DNA from 2 places in the Achromobacter sp. DH1f genome. Region 1 is predicted to be linked to the other one. Evidence: riboswitches for the same ligand, from Rfam matches in the RefSeq annotation. Region 1 holds a riboswitch; the other holds the start of a gene.
What was found. A riboswitch is a leader RNA that binds a small molecule or an ion and turns the genes downstream of it on or off. The one in region 1 is predicted to bind glycine.

Region 1 (7,878 bases):
CGTCAAGGTCGCCGAAGACGACAAGACCATCAACGTGCAGGCCGCCTACCAAAGCGGCGACATCATCGTGAACGACGTGGCGCTGGGCAATGCCCAGGCCGTGATCAAGCTGGCCAAGCTGGACGGCGCCGCGGTCAAGCAACTGTCGGACACCTACAACCAGCTGATCCGCCAGTACATGGCCGATACGCGCGACGAAGGCCTGAACGATGAACAGTTCCAGGTGCTGCTGGACAACGCCGGCAAGCTGCTGTCGGGCAACCCGTCGTTCAGCATCGATCCGATCAGCTGGAAGACCGCCAAGGGCGAAAGCAAGCTGACGTTCTCGCTGGACCTGGCCAACCCGCCCAACGCCAAGGACCTGACGCCGCAGGAAATCATCGTCAAGGCCATCAAGCAGATCGATGCCACCCTGGTGATCTCCAAGCCGATGGTGCAAGACCTGATGGTGCAGTACGCCGTCAAGAAGGAAGGCCTGGCCGCCGACAAGGCTGCCGAGGAAGCCGCCGACAACGTGCGCAGCATGTCCGGCATGGCCGAGATGTTCAACGTGGGCAAGAACGAAGGCGACAACATCGTCGGCAAGTTCCACTTTGCCGACGGCATGGGCGACCTGAACGGCAAGAAGATCCCCGCCGACGAACTGTTCGCGGGCCTGTTGGGCTCCATGGGCATGAACCCGAGCATGACGGACGACGATGAAGAATCCGAGCCCGCCGTCGGCGCCACGTCGATGGACGGCGACACCGCATCGGCCTCGGCCGGCGAGACGCTGCAGGAATTCAACGTCGACATGGTCGTCAGCATGCTCGACGACATGGGCTACACCACGCGCAAGACCGACGGCGACGAAGGCCCCGTGCTGATCCTGGACGCCGGCAGCACCGGCGCCACCGACCTGCGCATGGAATTCCTCTGCAATGACTTCACCGAGAAGTGCTACGACCTGGTCGTGACCGCCACGTACGCCACCAAGAAGCCCGCCTCGCTGAAAGCCATCAACGCCTGGAACCGCGAATACCGCTGGACCCGCGCCTACCTGGACGACAAGAACCAGGCCGTGCTGCAGATGGACATGAACGCGGAAGGCGGGATCGGCAAGAACAACCTGCAGATCCTGATCAACACGTACTTCAGCATCACCGAAGACTTCGCCAAGACCTTGACGGCCGCACCGGCGAAGTAAGCCACTTGCACCCAGCCGCCCGCCCCCTGGCGCGGCGGCGGATACGACAAGCCAAGGGCCGCACGCAACGTGCGGCCCTTTTTGCATCCGGGCGACGCAGTACAGGCATCCCGGAAAAAAGCCCCTGCTTTTTCAAGCAGGGGCTGTTGCACCACGGCCGGACCCGCCTTGCGGCGGGCCCGAGCGCTGACGCGTTACGCGTAGGCTTCGATCGGCAGGCAGGCGCAGACCAGGTTGCGATCGCCATAGGCGTTGTCCACACGGGCCACCGGCGGCCAGTACTTGGCGTCGCGCAGGGAGGCCACCGGGTAGGCGGCCTGCTGGCGCGGGTAGTCGTGCAGCCATTCTTCGGCCAGCAGCATCTGCGCGGTGTGCGGCGCGTTCTTCAGGACGTTGTCTTCGCGATCGCGTTCGCCGCGCTCGACCTGGGCGATTTCCTCGCGGATCGAGATCATGGCTTCGATGAAGCGGTCCAGTTCGGCCACGCCTTCGGATTCGGTCGGTTCGACCATCAGCGTGCCGGCCACCGGGAAGCTCATGGTGGGGGCATGGAAGCCGTAGTCCATCAGGCGCTTGGCGATGTCTTCGGCGCTGATGCCGCTGGTTTCCTTGAGCGGACGCACGTCCAGGATGCACTCGTGCGCCACGCGGCCGTTACGGCCCGCGTACAGCACCGGGTAGTGGTCGCGCAGGCGGGTGGCGATGTAGTTGGCGTTCAGGATGGCCACTTCGGTGGCGCGGCGCAGGCCGTCGGCGCCCATCAGCGCGATGTACACGAACGGGATCGGCAGGATGCCGGCAGAACCGAACGGCGCGGCCGAAACCGGGCCGACCTTCGCTTCACCGGGCAGCTTGCCCTGTTCGTTGACCACGCCCGGCAGGTACGGCGCCAGGTGCGCGCGCACCGCGACCGGACCCACGCCCGGGCCGCCGCCGCCGTGCGGGATGCAGAAGGTCTTGTGCAGGTTCAGGTGCGACACGTCGGAACCGAACTTGCCCGGTTGCGCCACGCCGACCATGGCGTTCATGTTGGCGCCGTCCAGGTAGACCTGGCCGCCGGCCTGGTGCACCAGGTCGCAGATTTCGGTCACGGCTTCCTCGAACACGCCATGCGTGGACGGGTAGGTGATCATCAGCGCGGCCAGCTTGTCGCCGACCTGTTCGATCTTGGCGCGCAGGTCGGCCAGGTCGACGTTGCCATTGGCATCCGAGGCCACGACCACGACTTCCATGCCGGCCAACTGGGCCGACGCGGGGTTGGTACCGTGTGCCGATGACGGGATGAGGCAGATATTGCGCTGGTGCTGGCCGTTGGCCTGGTGGTAGCCGCGGATGGCCAGCAGGCCGGCGTACTCGCCTTGCGCGCCCGAGTTGGGCTGCAGGCTGATGTTGTCGTAGCCGGTGATTTCGCACAGCGCGGCCGACAGGCGGGTGATCAGCTCGTTGTAGCCCTGGCTTTGCGAGCCGGGCGCGAACGGGTGGACCAGCGCGAATTCGGGCCAGGTGATGGGGATCATCTCGGCGGTGGCGTTCAGCTTCATGGTGCACGAACCCAGCGGGATCATCGTGCGGTCCAGTGCCAGGTCCTTGTCGGCCAGCTTGCGCAGGTAGCGCAGCATGTCGGTTTCGGACTGCACGCTGGAGAACACCGGGTGCTTCAGGATGGCGCTTTCGCGGGCCACGGCGGCGGGGATGCCGCTGGCGGCCACGGCGTCGAGCGCGTCGACGTCGAGTTCGACGTCATCGCGTTCCAGGCCGGCGGCGAACACGTTGACCAGCGCTTGCAGGTCGGCGGCGGTGACGGTCTCGTCCAGCGAGACGGCCAGGCGGGCGCCGTCGACGCGGCGCAGGTTGATGTGCTCGCACTCGGCGGCCGTCAGGATGGCCGGGGTGGCGGCGCCGGTTTCCAGCAGCAGCGTGTCAAAGAAGGTGTCGTTGGCGACCTTGATGCCCAGCTTGCCGAGTTCGGCGCGCAGGATCGCGGTGTAGCGCTGCACGCGATGGGCGATGCGGCGGATGCCGGCCGGGCCGTGCCACACGGCGTACATGCCGGCCATGACGGCCAGCAGCACTTGGGCCGTGCAGATGTTGGACGTGGCCTTCTCGCGGCGGATGTGCTGTTCGCGCGTTTGCAGCGCCAGGCGCATCGCCGGGTTGCCCTGGGCGTCCTTGGACACACCGACCAGGCGGCCGGCCATGTTGCGCTTGAAGGCATCCTTGCAGGCCATGAAGCCGGCGTGCGGGCCGCCAAAGCCGAACGGCACGCCAAAGCGCTGGGCCGAACCGACGGCGATGTCCGCGCCCCACTCACCCGGCGCGGCCAACAGCGCCAGGGCCAAGAGGTCGGTGGCGACGGCCACCACGGCGCCTTGGGCGTGGGCGGCGTCAGCCAGCTTGCGATAGTCGGACACCGAACCGGTGCTGTGCGGGTATTGCAGCAGCACGCCGAAGCATTCCGGCAAGCCCTCGGCTTCGTCGCCGATGGCGATTTCGATGTCCAGGCCTTCGGCGCGCGTGCGCACGACTTCGATGGTCTGGGGGTGCACGTGGCGCGAGATGAAGAACACCGGGCTCTGCGACTTGGCGCCGCGGCGGGCCAGCGTCATGGCTTCGGCGGCGGCGGTGCTTTCGTCCAGCAGCGAGGCGTTGGAGATGTCCAGCCCGGTCAGGTCGGCGACCATGGTCTGGTAGTTCAGCAGGGCCTCGAGGCGGCCCTGCGAGATCTCGGGCTGGTAGGGCGTGTAGGCCGTGTACCAGGCGGGATTCTCGAGAATGTTGCGCAGGACCACATTGGGGGTCTGCGTGCCGTAGTAACCCTGGCCGATGTAGTTGCGAAAGACCTTGTTGCGGCCGGCGATCTGCTTCAGTTCGGCCAGCACGTCGGCTTCGCTGCGCGAGGGCGGCAGCGCCAGCGGGGCCTGGCTGCGGATCTTGGGCGGCACGACTTCTTCGATCAGGGCGTCCAGGCTGGCGCTGCCGATCACGGCGAGCATGGCGGCCTGGTCGGCGTCGGAGGGGCCGATGTGGCGGGGAATGAAGTCGGTGTGGGTGTCTAGGGCGCGCGACATGGAGGGATCTCGGGGTAGCAGGTGTCGTCGGGGGACGAACGGTGATGCATCTTGCGGACGGGCGCGGCGCCTGGCGCCGCCACCCGTCCGGACAGGCTTAGCCGTTGGCGACGGCTTCGTAGCCGGCAGCGTCCAGCAGCTTGTCGGCATCGGCGGCGTTGACCGGCTTGATCTTGAAGATCCAGGCGGTGAAGGCCGATTCGTTGATCAGATTGGGGTTGCTTTCGAGTTCGTCGTTGAACGCGACGATCTCGCCGGCGACCGGGGCGTAGATGTCGGAGGCGGCCTTGACCGACTCGACCACGCCGGCGGTTTCGCCCGCGTTCAGCTTGGCGCCGACCTTGACGTCGCCGACGAAGACCAGGTCGCCCAGTTGGTCCTGGGCGGTATCGGTGATGCCGACGACAAACACGTCGCCTTCGGCTTTGACCCATTCATGGGACTGGGTGTACTTGCGATCGGTGGGCAGACTCATGGGAACTCCTGAGGGATTCGGGTAGAAGAATGGTGTTGCGCGCCTCGCGCCGGCGGCCCGCCCGCCACGGGGGGCCTGCGGCGCGAAGCTTCGAGTTTACGAGTGTTCGACGGCTTTGCCGTTACGGACAAACGGCAGTTTGCAGACCAGGGCGGGCACCCATTTGCCGCGGATGTCGACCTCGACCGTATCGCCCACGGCCACGCCTTGCGGCAGGCGGGCAAAGCCGATCGACACACCCAGCGTGGGCGACATGGTGCCGCTGGTGAGCTCACCCGTGCCTTGCGCGGTGCGCACGGCCATGTGGGCGCGCATGACGCCGCGTTCCTGCAGCTTCAGGCCGACGAAGGCGGCGGGCGTGGCGAATTGTTCCAGCGCATCGCGACCGATGAAGCGGCGTTCGGGGTTTTTCAGGGACACCGTCCAGGTCAGGGCGGCTTCGCCCGGCTGGGTCAGTTCGTCCATGTCCTGGCCATACAGGTTCATGCCGGCTTCCAGGCGCAGCGTGTCGCGCGCGCCCAGGCCCGCCGGGCGCACGCCCTGGGCGACCAGGTCGCGCCACAGCTGCACGGCCTCAGAAGCGGGCAGCACGATTTCAAAACCGTCTTCGCCGGTGTAGCCGGTACGGGCCACCAGGGTGTCGTCGCCGATGCGAGCGGCCACGAACGGGGTCAGCGGTTCGCTGGCGGCCTGCCAGGCGGGGCGCGCGGCCCAGACCTTGGCGCGGGCATTGGGGCCCTGCACGGCGATCATGGCCAGGTCGCGGCGCGGCGTGATGGTGACGTCGAACTTGCCGGCCTGCTTGACGCGCTGCATCCAGGCCATGTCCTTGTCGGCCGTGCCGGCATTGACCACCACGCGCCATTGGTCGGCGGCGAAGAAATAGACGATCAGGTCGTCGATGACGCCGCCCTGCGGGTTCAGCATGCAGGTATAGAGCGCCTTGCCCGGCACCGTCAGCTTGGCCACGTCGTTGGCCACCAGGCGTTGCAGGAAGGCGAAGGCGTCCGGGCCGGTGACGTCGGCGTTGAGCATGTGCGAGACGTCGAACATGCCGGCATCCTGGCGCACCGCGTGGTGTTCTTCCAGTTGCGAGCCGTAGGCCAGGGGCATGTCCCAGCCGCCGAAATCGACCATGCGGGCGCCAGAGGCGATGTGTTCGTCGGCCAGCGGGGTGCGTTTGAGGGTTGCGGACATGCGCGGGTACTCCGGAGCGGCAGCGGTGCCAGGGTTACGGAATGCCGCTGGCGGACGGGCGATGTGCCCCCGCGCAACGGCTGAATCTTCCGCCCCTCTGTCCTTTTGCCTGAGAGTTGCCCCGCATGGCGGGTTTGCACCTTCGGCGCCTGGGCTGCGCGCTATGTCCCTGATTGGGCAGCGGCGCCAGGTCTCTCCAGAGTACTGTTTTGCCCGTCCGCACGGCGAAAACCGGGACAGGGCAAACATGTGCGGTATGGGATACCTGAGCGATTCCGGGCGAATTGCGCCTTCGGCGGCGGCCGCCGCACTTGGCAGCCGCTCTCTCCCGCAACATGCGTGACAGCGGCGAAAGCATACCGCGAAACGCGCGCTTCGCCCAGCGCCGCGCAGCCGGCAAGCCCGGCGTGCAACCCCTTCCCGGCCCCTAGCCCAGCGCCGTGTCCAGCAGCATCATCAGCACGAAACCCAGCATCAGCCCGCAGGTGGCGTAGACCTCGTGCCCCTTGCGGTGCGATTCGGGAATGATCTCGTGGCTGATCACGAACAGCATGGCGCCCGCCGCGAACCCCAGGCCCCAGGGCAACATGGCCGCCGACCAGCCCACGACCGCCGCGCCCAGCACGGCGCCGATCGGCTCGACCAGGCCGGACAGCATGCCCAGCGCGACCGCGAACGACCGCTTGTAGCCGGCCGCGATCAGCGCCACGGCCACCACCAGCCCTTCGGGAATGTCCTGGATGGCGATGCCGGTGGCCAGCGCGGTGCCGCGCACCGGATCGTTGCCCGCGTAGCCCACGCCGATGGCCAGGCCTTCGGGCAGGTTGTGCAAGGTAATGGCGAAGACGAACAGCCAGGTGCGGCGCAGCCGGTGCGCCTCGATGCCCTCGCGGCCCTTGATGAAGTGTTCATGCGGCAGCAGCCGATCCATCAGCAGCAGCGCGGCCGCGCCCAGCAGGATGGCCGCGCCGACGGTCAGCCCGGCGCCCCAGGGGCCGGCGCCCTGGGATTCGGCCGCCGCGATGCCCGGGGCCACCAGCGAGAACGCGCTGGCTGCCAGCATCACGCCCGCGCCGAAGCCGAACATGCTGTCCTGCATTTTCTGGGGAATGGTGCGCGCGAAAAGGATGGGCAGCGTGCCCGCCGCCGTGGCGCCAGCGGCGACCATGCCGCCCAGCAGCGCGTCCGCCACATGCGGCGCGTTCGCGTCGAAGTAGACCCACAGCTGATGCAGGCCCAGGCAGGCGACCAGCACCGCCAGCGTCCAGACGCTGACGCTGGTGGCCGCGGGCCGGATGCGATGACGGCTGAATGTGTTCATGGAACGCTGCCCCCCGCGCAAAGCCGGATCAGCCGATGGCGGCGGCGTAGCGACGCGCCACCTCGGGCCAATTGACGACATTGTAGAAGGCGCCGATGTACTCCGGCCGACGGTTCTGGTACTTCAGGTAGTAGGCGTGTTCCCACACGTCCAGGCCCAGGATGGGGGTGTTGCCCTGCATCAACGGGCTGTCCTGGTTGGCGCTGCTTTCCACCACCAGCTTGCCGGCCGGCGTGACGGACAGCCAGGCCCAACCGCTGCCGAAACGGGTCAGCGCTGCCTTGGTGAAGGCCTCGCGGAACGCGGCCAGGCCGCCCAGTTCCGCATCGATCGCGCGGGCCAGCGCGCCCTCGGGCTCGCCGCCGCCCTGCGGCGACATGACGGACCAGAACAGGCTGTGGTTGGCATGGCCGCCGCCGTGGTTGCGCACCGCGCCGCGGATCGCCTCGGGCAACTGGTCCAGGCGGGCCACCAGCGCTTCGACCGGCTCGTCGGTGGCGATGCCGGCGCCGTCCAGGGCGGCGTTCAGGCTGGTGACGTAGGTCTGGTGGTGCTTGCTGTAGTGGATTTCCATCGTCATGGCGTCGATATGGGGTTCGAGCGCGTCATAGGCGTAGGGCAGGGTCGGCAG
Region 2 (7,878 bases), on a different contig from region 1:
GGTGGCCAGCGCCCGCCGCCAGCGCGGCGTCAAGCTGGTGCACGTCACGCCCGCGCACCAGTCGCCCACCGGCGTCACCATGCCCGTGTCGCGCCGCCTGGAACTGCTGGACTGGGCCGCGCAGACCGGCAGCTGGATCCTGGAAGACGACTACGACAGCGAATTCAACTACGACAGCGCGCCGCTGGCCGCCCTGAAAAGCCTGGACAGCGCCGACCGCGTGATCCACTGCGGCAGCTTCAACAAGACCCTGTTCAACGCGCTGCGCATCGGCTATGCGGTGCTGCCGCGGCCGCTGGTGGCGGCGTTCACGCGGACGCGCCACACCACGGGGCGGTCCAACAGCATCATCGAACAGATGACGCTGGCCAACTTCCTGGAAGACGGCAGCTTCGCCCGCCATGTGCGCCGGGTACGGCCCGTCTACGCGGCCCGGCGCGACCAGCTGCTGCGGCTGCTGCAACAGGCCGCAGGCCCGTCGCCGCTGCGGGTCAGCGGCGAGCAGGCGGGCTTTCACCTGGTGTGGTGGCTGCCGCCCGGCAGGGACCTGGCGGACCTGCTGCGCCGTGCACAGGCACGCGGCATCGGCATCCAGTCGGTGGCCGACTTCTGTCTGCGTGTGACGATGCCGCCCGGCGTGGTCATCGGCTACAGCGCGCGTAGCGAGGCCGAACTGGAACAGGTAGGGGCGCTGCTGCGCGGGGCCGGCGCCTGATCAGACGGCCTTGTCCGCCAGGAACGCCTCGATCAGCGCCGCAAAAGCCGGCGGGCATTCCTGCATCGGGTAATGGCCGCAGTTCGGCATCACCCGCAGTTGGGCGTTCGGATGCCACGCCAGGAACGTCTGCCGCATGGCGGCTTCGTCCAGCCCCGGGTCCTTGTCGCCCACGATCACCAGGTACGGTGTCGTCAGCCCACGCACCTCGTCCACGAAATCCGTGTGGACCAGCATGTCCAGGTAGGGAATGCGGCAGGCGGGCGCCACCGACGCGCGATGCCGCCGCAGCTTGGCCTGCGCCCAGCCGCGCCCCAGGCCGCCGGTCACGTATTGCATCAGGCGGCAAAAGGCCTCGTCGTCGCGCGCCGTGCTGGCAAAGAACGCATACGCGTCCGGGCCCAGCCGATTGCCCGCGGCCGACACCGGGCACACGGCAATCGCCCGCTTGATGCGGTCCGGCGCACTCGCCGCCAGGCGCTGCGTGACCATGCCCGTCATCGAATGCCCCAGCACGTTAAAGCGCGGCCAGCCCAGGTGGTCGGCCAGCGCCAGGCAATCGGCGGCGATCTCATCGACCGTGCAGGCGCCCGTCAAATGGCGCGACAGGCCATAGCCGCGCAGGTCCGCGAATACATAGGTGCAGGCGTCGCCGTCCAGATAGGGCGTCATCGCGGCGTAGTTGCCGTGGTCGCCCAGCCAGTCGTGCAGCACCAGCACGGGTTCCGGGCCGTGGCCGTGGCGGACAAAGCCCAACAGGCTGGCCGCGGCGGCATCGTTGCCGACGTTCGGATGGGAGGAGGGGGAATGGTTCATTTCAAGGGTTCCTTCTGGGTTGGAAAAAGCCAAAAGAAACGCCCTCCCGGCGGACCGGGAGGGCGTCTTGAAAGAAGCGTCATCATATCGGGTCGGCGGGCGAAAATCCAGTGGCTGGAATAACCAGACGCGCAGCCCAGGGCAAGCCGCCGCAAGCACCCGCCCTGCGCCTTGTAGCAAAATAACGGCTGCTTTATCGCGTACGACACAGGAATTTCCCCATGCCCCAGCTCGACCTTTACCAAGTAGACGCCTTCACTGCCGCTCCCTTCGGCGGCAACCCCGCCGCGGTGGTGCCGCTGGACGCGTGGCTGCCTGACGCGACGTTGCAGCGCATTGCCGAAGAAAACAACCTGTCGGAAACCGCCTACTTCGTGCGCCAGGGCGATGTCTACGCGCTGCGCTGGTTCACGCCCGCGGTCGAGGTCGACCTGTGCGGCCACGCCACGCTGGCGACGGCCTGGGTGCTGTTCGAACAGCTGGGCGTCAAGGACGACCTGTTGCGCTTTTCGACCCGCAGCGGCGAATTGCAGGTGCGCCGCGCCGGCAAGGCGCTGGCGATGGATTTCCCCGTCAAGCAACCGGTGGCCGAAGCCATCCCGGCCGCGCTGCTGCAAGCGCTGGGCTTGAAGGACGCGCGGGCGCTGTACCGCACCGACGACTATCTGCTGGTCATCGACGATGAAACCCTGATCGACGGCCTGAAGCCTGATTTCTCGGCGCTGGCCGCGTTTGACGTGCGCGGCGTGGCGGTCACGGCGCCGTCCACCCGATACGACTTCGTGTCGCGCTGGTTCGGCCCGCGCGTGGGCGTCAACGAAGACCCCGTCACCGGCTCGGCCCACACCTCGCTCACGCCGTACTGGGCCGAGCGCCTGGGCAAGACGACGCTGACGGCCGAGCAGGGCGGGGCGCGCAAGGGGCAGCTGCAATGCGAACTGCCCGGCAACGGCCGCGTCATCATCAGCGGCCAGGCGGCGCTGTACCTGCGCGGCACGATCTACCTTTGACCCAAGGGCCGCCATGATCGACATCGACGCGTTGCGGGACGGCTTTGCCCGCTTCGGCGAACTCCGCCCGCAAGGCCGCGACGAATGGCGCGGCGATATCCCGCTGCCCGACGCGCTGGCCGATTTCTATGCCCGCATCGGCCCGTTGGGCAAGACTTATCACGCGCACATCGGCCCGGTCGGCGTCACGCTGTCCGAAACCAATGTGTGCTTTCCTGCGCTCAGCCGCCTGTGGGATCTGCAGGCCGGCTACCGCTGGGATGCCTCGAACGGCCAACGGGTGCCGGCCTGGCAGGACAACTGGCTGGTCATCGCCGACCTGAACGCCGATCCCTTCATCCTGGACACGGGCAGCGGCCGCATCCTGTATGCGATGCACGGCACCGGCACATGGGCACCTGACGACATCGCGCCCGACCTCTGGACGCTGGCCGCCGCCCTGGCCGCCGTGGGCGAGGTCTACCTGGACGCGGACGAAGACCTGCGCGACGACGACTGGGAGATCAAGCCGGCCTACCGCGACGCCGTGCTCGACCGACTGACCGCCGTGCTGGGTGACCGGGGCGAGGCCGAGCGCTTCTACGAGGTCCTGCAAGGCTAGCCTGAACGCTCGCGGACCGGGTTCGACGGCTCGGGCGAGGCTTCGGCGCGCCATTATCGAAAACCTATTCCCTCATCAGCACTTCAAATAACCCTGCGCGCCGCAGCTGCCTAGAATCCCCGGTCATGACACCAAGAGGCCGCATCCGGCCCTGGAACCAAGGAGACAGAGGGCATGGACGCGGTATGGGTGGTGGCGATCGGCGCGGCGGTGGCGGGCTTCGTGCAGGGCCTGTCGGGCTTTGCGTTCGGCATGGTGGCCATGTCGTTCTGGGCCTGGGTGCTGGACCCGCGTCTGGCCGCCGCGCTGGCCGTCTTCGGCGCCTTGACCGGGCAACTGCTGGCTGTGTTCTCGGTGCGCCGGGGCTTTGACTGGCAACTGCTGTGGCCTTTCCTGGCGGGCGGCCTGGCCGGCATTCCGCTGGGCGTGCTGGTGCTGCCGCACCTGGACATGGACTGGTTCAAGGCCGTGCTGGGCGCCTTGCTGGCCTTGTGGTGCCCGGTCATGCTGATGTCGCAGCGGCTGCCGCGCATCCGCGGCAACCGCCTGGGCGATGGCGCCGTGGGCATGGTCGGCGGCGTGCTAGGCGGCATCGGCGGTTTCGCGGGCAGCGTGCCCACGCTGTGGTGCACGCTGCGCGGTTTCAACAAAGACACCCAGCGCGCCGTGATCCAGAACTTCAACCTGGCGATGCTGTCGGTGACGATGGCCACCTACCTGGCCACCGGCATCGTCACCCGCGACATGGCGCCCATGTTCGCAGTGGTGGCGCCGGCCATGCTGATCCCCACGCTGCTCGGCACCCGCCTGTACATCGGCATTTCCGAAGTGACATTCCGGCGCACGGTGCTGGGGCTGCTGACATGTTCGGGGCTGACGTTGCTGGCGTCGTCGGTGCCGCAGTTGCTGGCGCGGTAGGCGCTACGCCAGCGCCACCCCGTCCCGCACACTCGCCGCAAGCATCTGCGCCGTCGCTGCCGACAACGTCCACCCCAGATGCCCGTGCCCGGTGTTGTAAAACACGCCGGGCCGCTTGCCCGGGCCGACGCGCGGCATCATGTTGGGGGTCATGGGGCGCAGGCCGCACCAGGGCACCACGCGTGACGTGCGTACGCCGGGGAAGTGCTTGCGGGTCCAGTCCACCAGCGGCTGGATGCGTTCGGCGCGGATGTCCATGTTGAAGCCATTGAATTCCGCCGTGCCGGCCACGCGGAAGCGGTCCCCCAGGCGGCTGGTGACGATCTTGGCGGCTTCGTCGAGCAGGCTGACAGTGGGCGCGGCGGCGCGGCTGTCGGGCTCGTCCAGGTGCACGCTGATGGAATAGCCCTTGACCGGGTAGATGTTCAACGAGTCGCCCAGCTGGCGCGCGAACTGGCGGCTGGCGGCCCCGGCGCAGATGACGAGGGCGCTGGCCTCGTGCTGTTCGTGTTGCGTGCCGCCTTCGCGGGCAATGTCCAATACGTAGGGCAGGCCGTCGCGGCTGATGGCGCGGATGTCGGCGTCCTGCTCGAAGCGCACGCCGCGGCGCACGCAGGCGCGGGCCAGACCGCTGGTGAATTTGTGGATGTCGCCGGTGGCATCGGACGGCGTGTAGAAGCCGCCGTGGCAGGCCGTTTGCAGCGCGGGTTCGATGGCGCGTGCTTCGTCGGGCGTGACCGCGTGGCGTTCCAGTCCGCCTTCGCGCAGCAGCGCGTTGGCGCGGCGTGCGGTCTCGAAGCTGGCGGCGTCGTGGTAGATGTGCAGGATGCCGCGCCGTTCCAGGTCGAAGTCGATGCCTTCTTCCTCGGCCATGGCATACAGGTGCTGGCGCGCCTCGATGGCCAGCCGGGTGGTGGCGATGGTGTTCTGGCGGTAATTGCGGATCTGCCCCATGAACTGGGCCAGCCACGAATACTTGTGCCAGCTGAAGCGCGGGTTGAGCAGCAGCGGCGCGTTGCGGCGGCCCAGCCAGCGCAGGCCCTTCATGACGGTGGCGGCGCTGTTCCAGACTTCGGCGTTGCTGGCGGACAGCTGGCCGCCGTTGGCGTACGACGTTTCCATGGCGGGATAGCGCTGGCGGTCGTAGACCGTGACGTCGTAACCCAGTTTGCTCAAGGCGTACGCAGACGTGACGCCGGTGATACCGGCGCCGATGATGGCGATGCGGGGCATGGTGGCTCCAGATAGCGTGGCTGCGGCCAACCGGCAGCAGCACCCCATCTGTCTTGGTACCTGAGAGCTTCACCCGGGCGGTGTGCGCCGCGGGATCCCCTTCGGTGGGCGCGCTTGGCGCCTCTCTCCAGATTGTCTACACCGCGCAGTCCTGTTGCCTGAGAGTTTCCGGGGCGGTTGCTCCGTCGGCGCCCGCCACGGGGGCGAGTCTCTTCTGCGGGGTTTTGAATCGACCGAAGCAGGATAGCCAAAATTTCGGCCGAACGAGACTTAGGGTTAGTACTAGGATGTGCCAATTTCGTCCTACACTGGGCGCCATTCGGCCGGCGCCAGCCGGTATGACGCGATAGGAAGAATGGCATGCGCCTGAGAGAAAAATTCCGTATTTCGATGTGGTTCCTGGCCCTGGCCGCAGGCGCCGGGCCCGCCATGGCGGCGGGGCAGCCAGCGCCAGCGTCGTCCGCGCCCGGCGCGCCAGTCGCTGCGGTGCCGCCGCAGGCTGCTGACGAGGCGATCAACGCCGCCGTCGCCGAGGTCATGCGCCAATACGACATCCCCGGCATGGCAATCGCCGTCACCCGCAACGGCCAGCAGCGCTTTTTCAACTACGGCGATGCCTCGCGCGCACCGCGCAAGCCGGTATCGCCCGACACGCTGTTCGAGCTGGGCTCGATCAGCAAGACCTTCACCGTGACGTTGGCGGGCTATGCAGAGGCCTCGGGCAAACTGTCGTTGGGCGACAGCCCCGCCAAGTATGTGCCCGAACTGCAAGGCAGCGCGTTCGCCAAGACCACGCTGATCAACCTGGCCACGCACACGGCGGGCGGCTTTCCTTTGCAAGTGCCGGACGCCGTGCAGGACACGGCCCAGTTGATGGCCTATCTGAAGGCCTGGACGCCGCAATACGCGCCCGGCACGCACCGCACCTACGCCAATCCCAGCATCGGCATGCTGGGCGTGGTAGCCGCGCGCAGCCTGGGCCAGCCCTACGTGGCGGCGCTGGAGCAGGGCCTGTTTCCCAAGCTGGGCTTGCGCAGCACCTATGTGAACGTACCGCCTGAAAAAATGCCCGACTACGCCTGGGGCTACAACAAGCAGAACGCGCCGGTGCGGGTGAATCCGGGTGTGCTGGCGGACGAGGCCTATGGCGTGAAATCGACCGCCCGCGACATGATCCGCTTTGTCGAGGTGAACCTGGGCGTGGCGCCGGTGGGTGCCACCATCCAGCGCGCCATCGCGGCCACGCACACGGGCTACTACCAGTTGGGCGCGATGACGCAGGACCTGATCTGGGAGCAGTACCGTTACCCGGTGTCGGTGGATGACCTGGTGGCCGGCAATTCGGCCAAGGTGGCCTTCGAGACCTTGCCGGTGCAGGCCTTGCAGCCGCCGAGCGCGCCACAGCCCGCGACGTGGATCAACAAGACCGGCGCCACCAACGGCTTTGGCGCCTACGTGGCCTTCGTACCGTCGCGCAAGGAGGGCATCGTGATCCTGGCCAACCGCAACTATCCCAACGAGGCGCGCGTGCGGCTGGCATTGCGGGTGCTGGAGACGCTGGATCGTTGAACGGCGGGGTAAGCAGTGTGGCGGCGCTGCCTGGCCCCTGGCCGTTGCCCCTTTAGCGAACGTCGCCCTTTTCCCGGGCCGCGTCATGACGCGGCAGCAAGCCCATGATGCGCAACCGGTCGCACAGCTCTCCCAGCCGCCGCAGCTTGTAGGCGTCCACGTCCATGCCGGCGTAGTCGTAGAAGCCCTGGCCTTCGCGCAGGCCGTTGCGGCCGGCTTCCATGTTGCGCGCGATGATGTCCGGCGCGGCAAAGCGGGGGTCGATGGCATCGGCCAGATAGCGGGACGCGTAATGCAGGATGTCGCCGCCGCCCCAGTCGATGAATTCCAGCAGGCCCAGCACCGAGAAGCGCAGGCCGAAGCCCAGCCGCACGGCGGTGTCGATGTCTTCGGCGCTGGCCACGCCTTCCTCGACCATGCGGGCCGCCTCGTTCATGGCCAGGGCCTGGATGCGCGGCACGATGTAGCCGGCCGCCGGTGCGCATTGCACCGGCGTCTTGCCGGCCAGCCGCAGCACCGCCAGCAGGTCCTGCAACGCGGCGTCCGCCGTCTGCGGGCCGCGGCTCACTTCCACCAGCGGAATGAGATACGCCGGGTTGAGCCAATGCGCATTCAGAAAGCGCGCGGGCGTGTGCACCAACGCGGCCAGTTCGGTCACCAGGAAGGTGGACGTGGTGGACGCGATGACGCTGTCCGGCGCGCAGGCCCGCCCCAGCCAGGTGAAGGTGTCGCGCTTGACGTCCAGGCGCTCGGGCACGGCTTCGAACACGACCCGGGCGTGGGCCAGGTCCGCGCGGGCGTCGTCGCGGGTGGTCAGGCGCACGCGGCCCAGCGCAATGTCGGCCTGTGCCGCGTCCAGCAGGCCCAGCCGCGTCAGGGTGGCCAGTTCGCGCCGCAGGTCGCCCAGCACCCGCGCGAAGTATTCGGCCTGTTCGCCGCGTTCGCGCGGCTTGATGTCGATCAGGGTGACGGACAGCCCGGCATGGATGTACGACAGCGTGATGCCGATGCCCATG

Region 2: it holds a riboswitch for glycine, as region 1 does, so the genes downstream of both, U858_RS0102900 (D-amino acid dehydrogenase) here and gcvT (glycine cleavage system aminomethyltransferase GcvT) in region 1, are expected to answer to the same signal.

The regions. Positions count from the first base shown of each region.
Region 1 covers NZ_AYMF01000026.1:71,643-79,520, reverse strand. The annotation lists gene U858_RS0122395 (DUF945 family protein) at 1-1,186, shown strand, start outside; gene gcvP (aminomethyl-transferring glycine dehydrogenase) at 1,381-4,254, opposite strand; gene gcvH (glycine cleavage system protein GcvH) at 4,352-4,729, opposite strand; gene gcvT (glycine cleavage system aminomethyltransferase GcvT) at 4,826-5,926, opposite strand; glycine riboswitch at 6,014-6,136, opposite strand; glycine riboswitch at 6,169-6,267, opposite strand; gene U858_RS0122375 (ZIP family metal transporter) at 6,354-7,247, opposite strand; gene U858_RS0122370 (superoxide dismutase) at 7,276-7,878, opposite strand, start outside.
Region 2 covers NZ_AYMF01000006.1:39,072-46,949, forward strand. The annotation lists gene U858_RS0102875 (PLP-dependent aminotransferase family protein) at 1-715, shown strand, start outside; gene U858_RS0102880 (alpha/beta fold hydrolase) at 716-1,531, opposite strand; gene U858_RS0102885 (PhzF family phenazine biosynthesis protein) at 1,753-2,541, shown strand; gene U858_RS0102890 (SUKH-4 family immunity protein) at 2,555-3,142, shown strand; gene U858_RS0102895 (sulfite exporter TauE/SafE family protein) at 3,317-4,060, shown strand; gene U858_RS0102900 (D-amino acid dehydrogenase) at 4,064-5,293, opposite strand; glycine riboswitch at 5,338-5,428, opposite strand; glycine riboswitch at 5,430-5,520, opposite strand; gene ampC (class C beta-lactamase) at 5,723-6,862, shown strand; gene U858_RS0102910 (3-hydroxybutyryl-CoA dehydrogenase) at 6,915-7,878, opposite strand, start outside.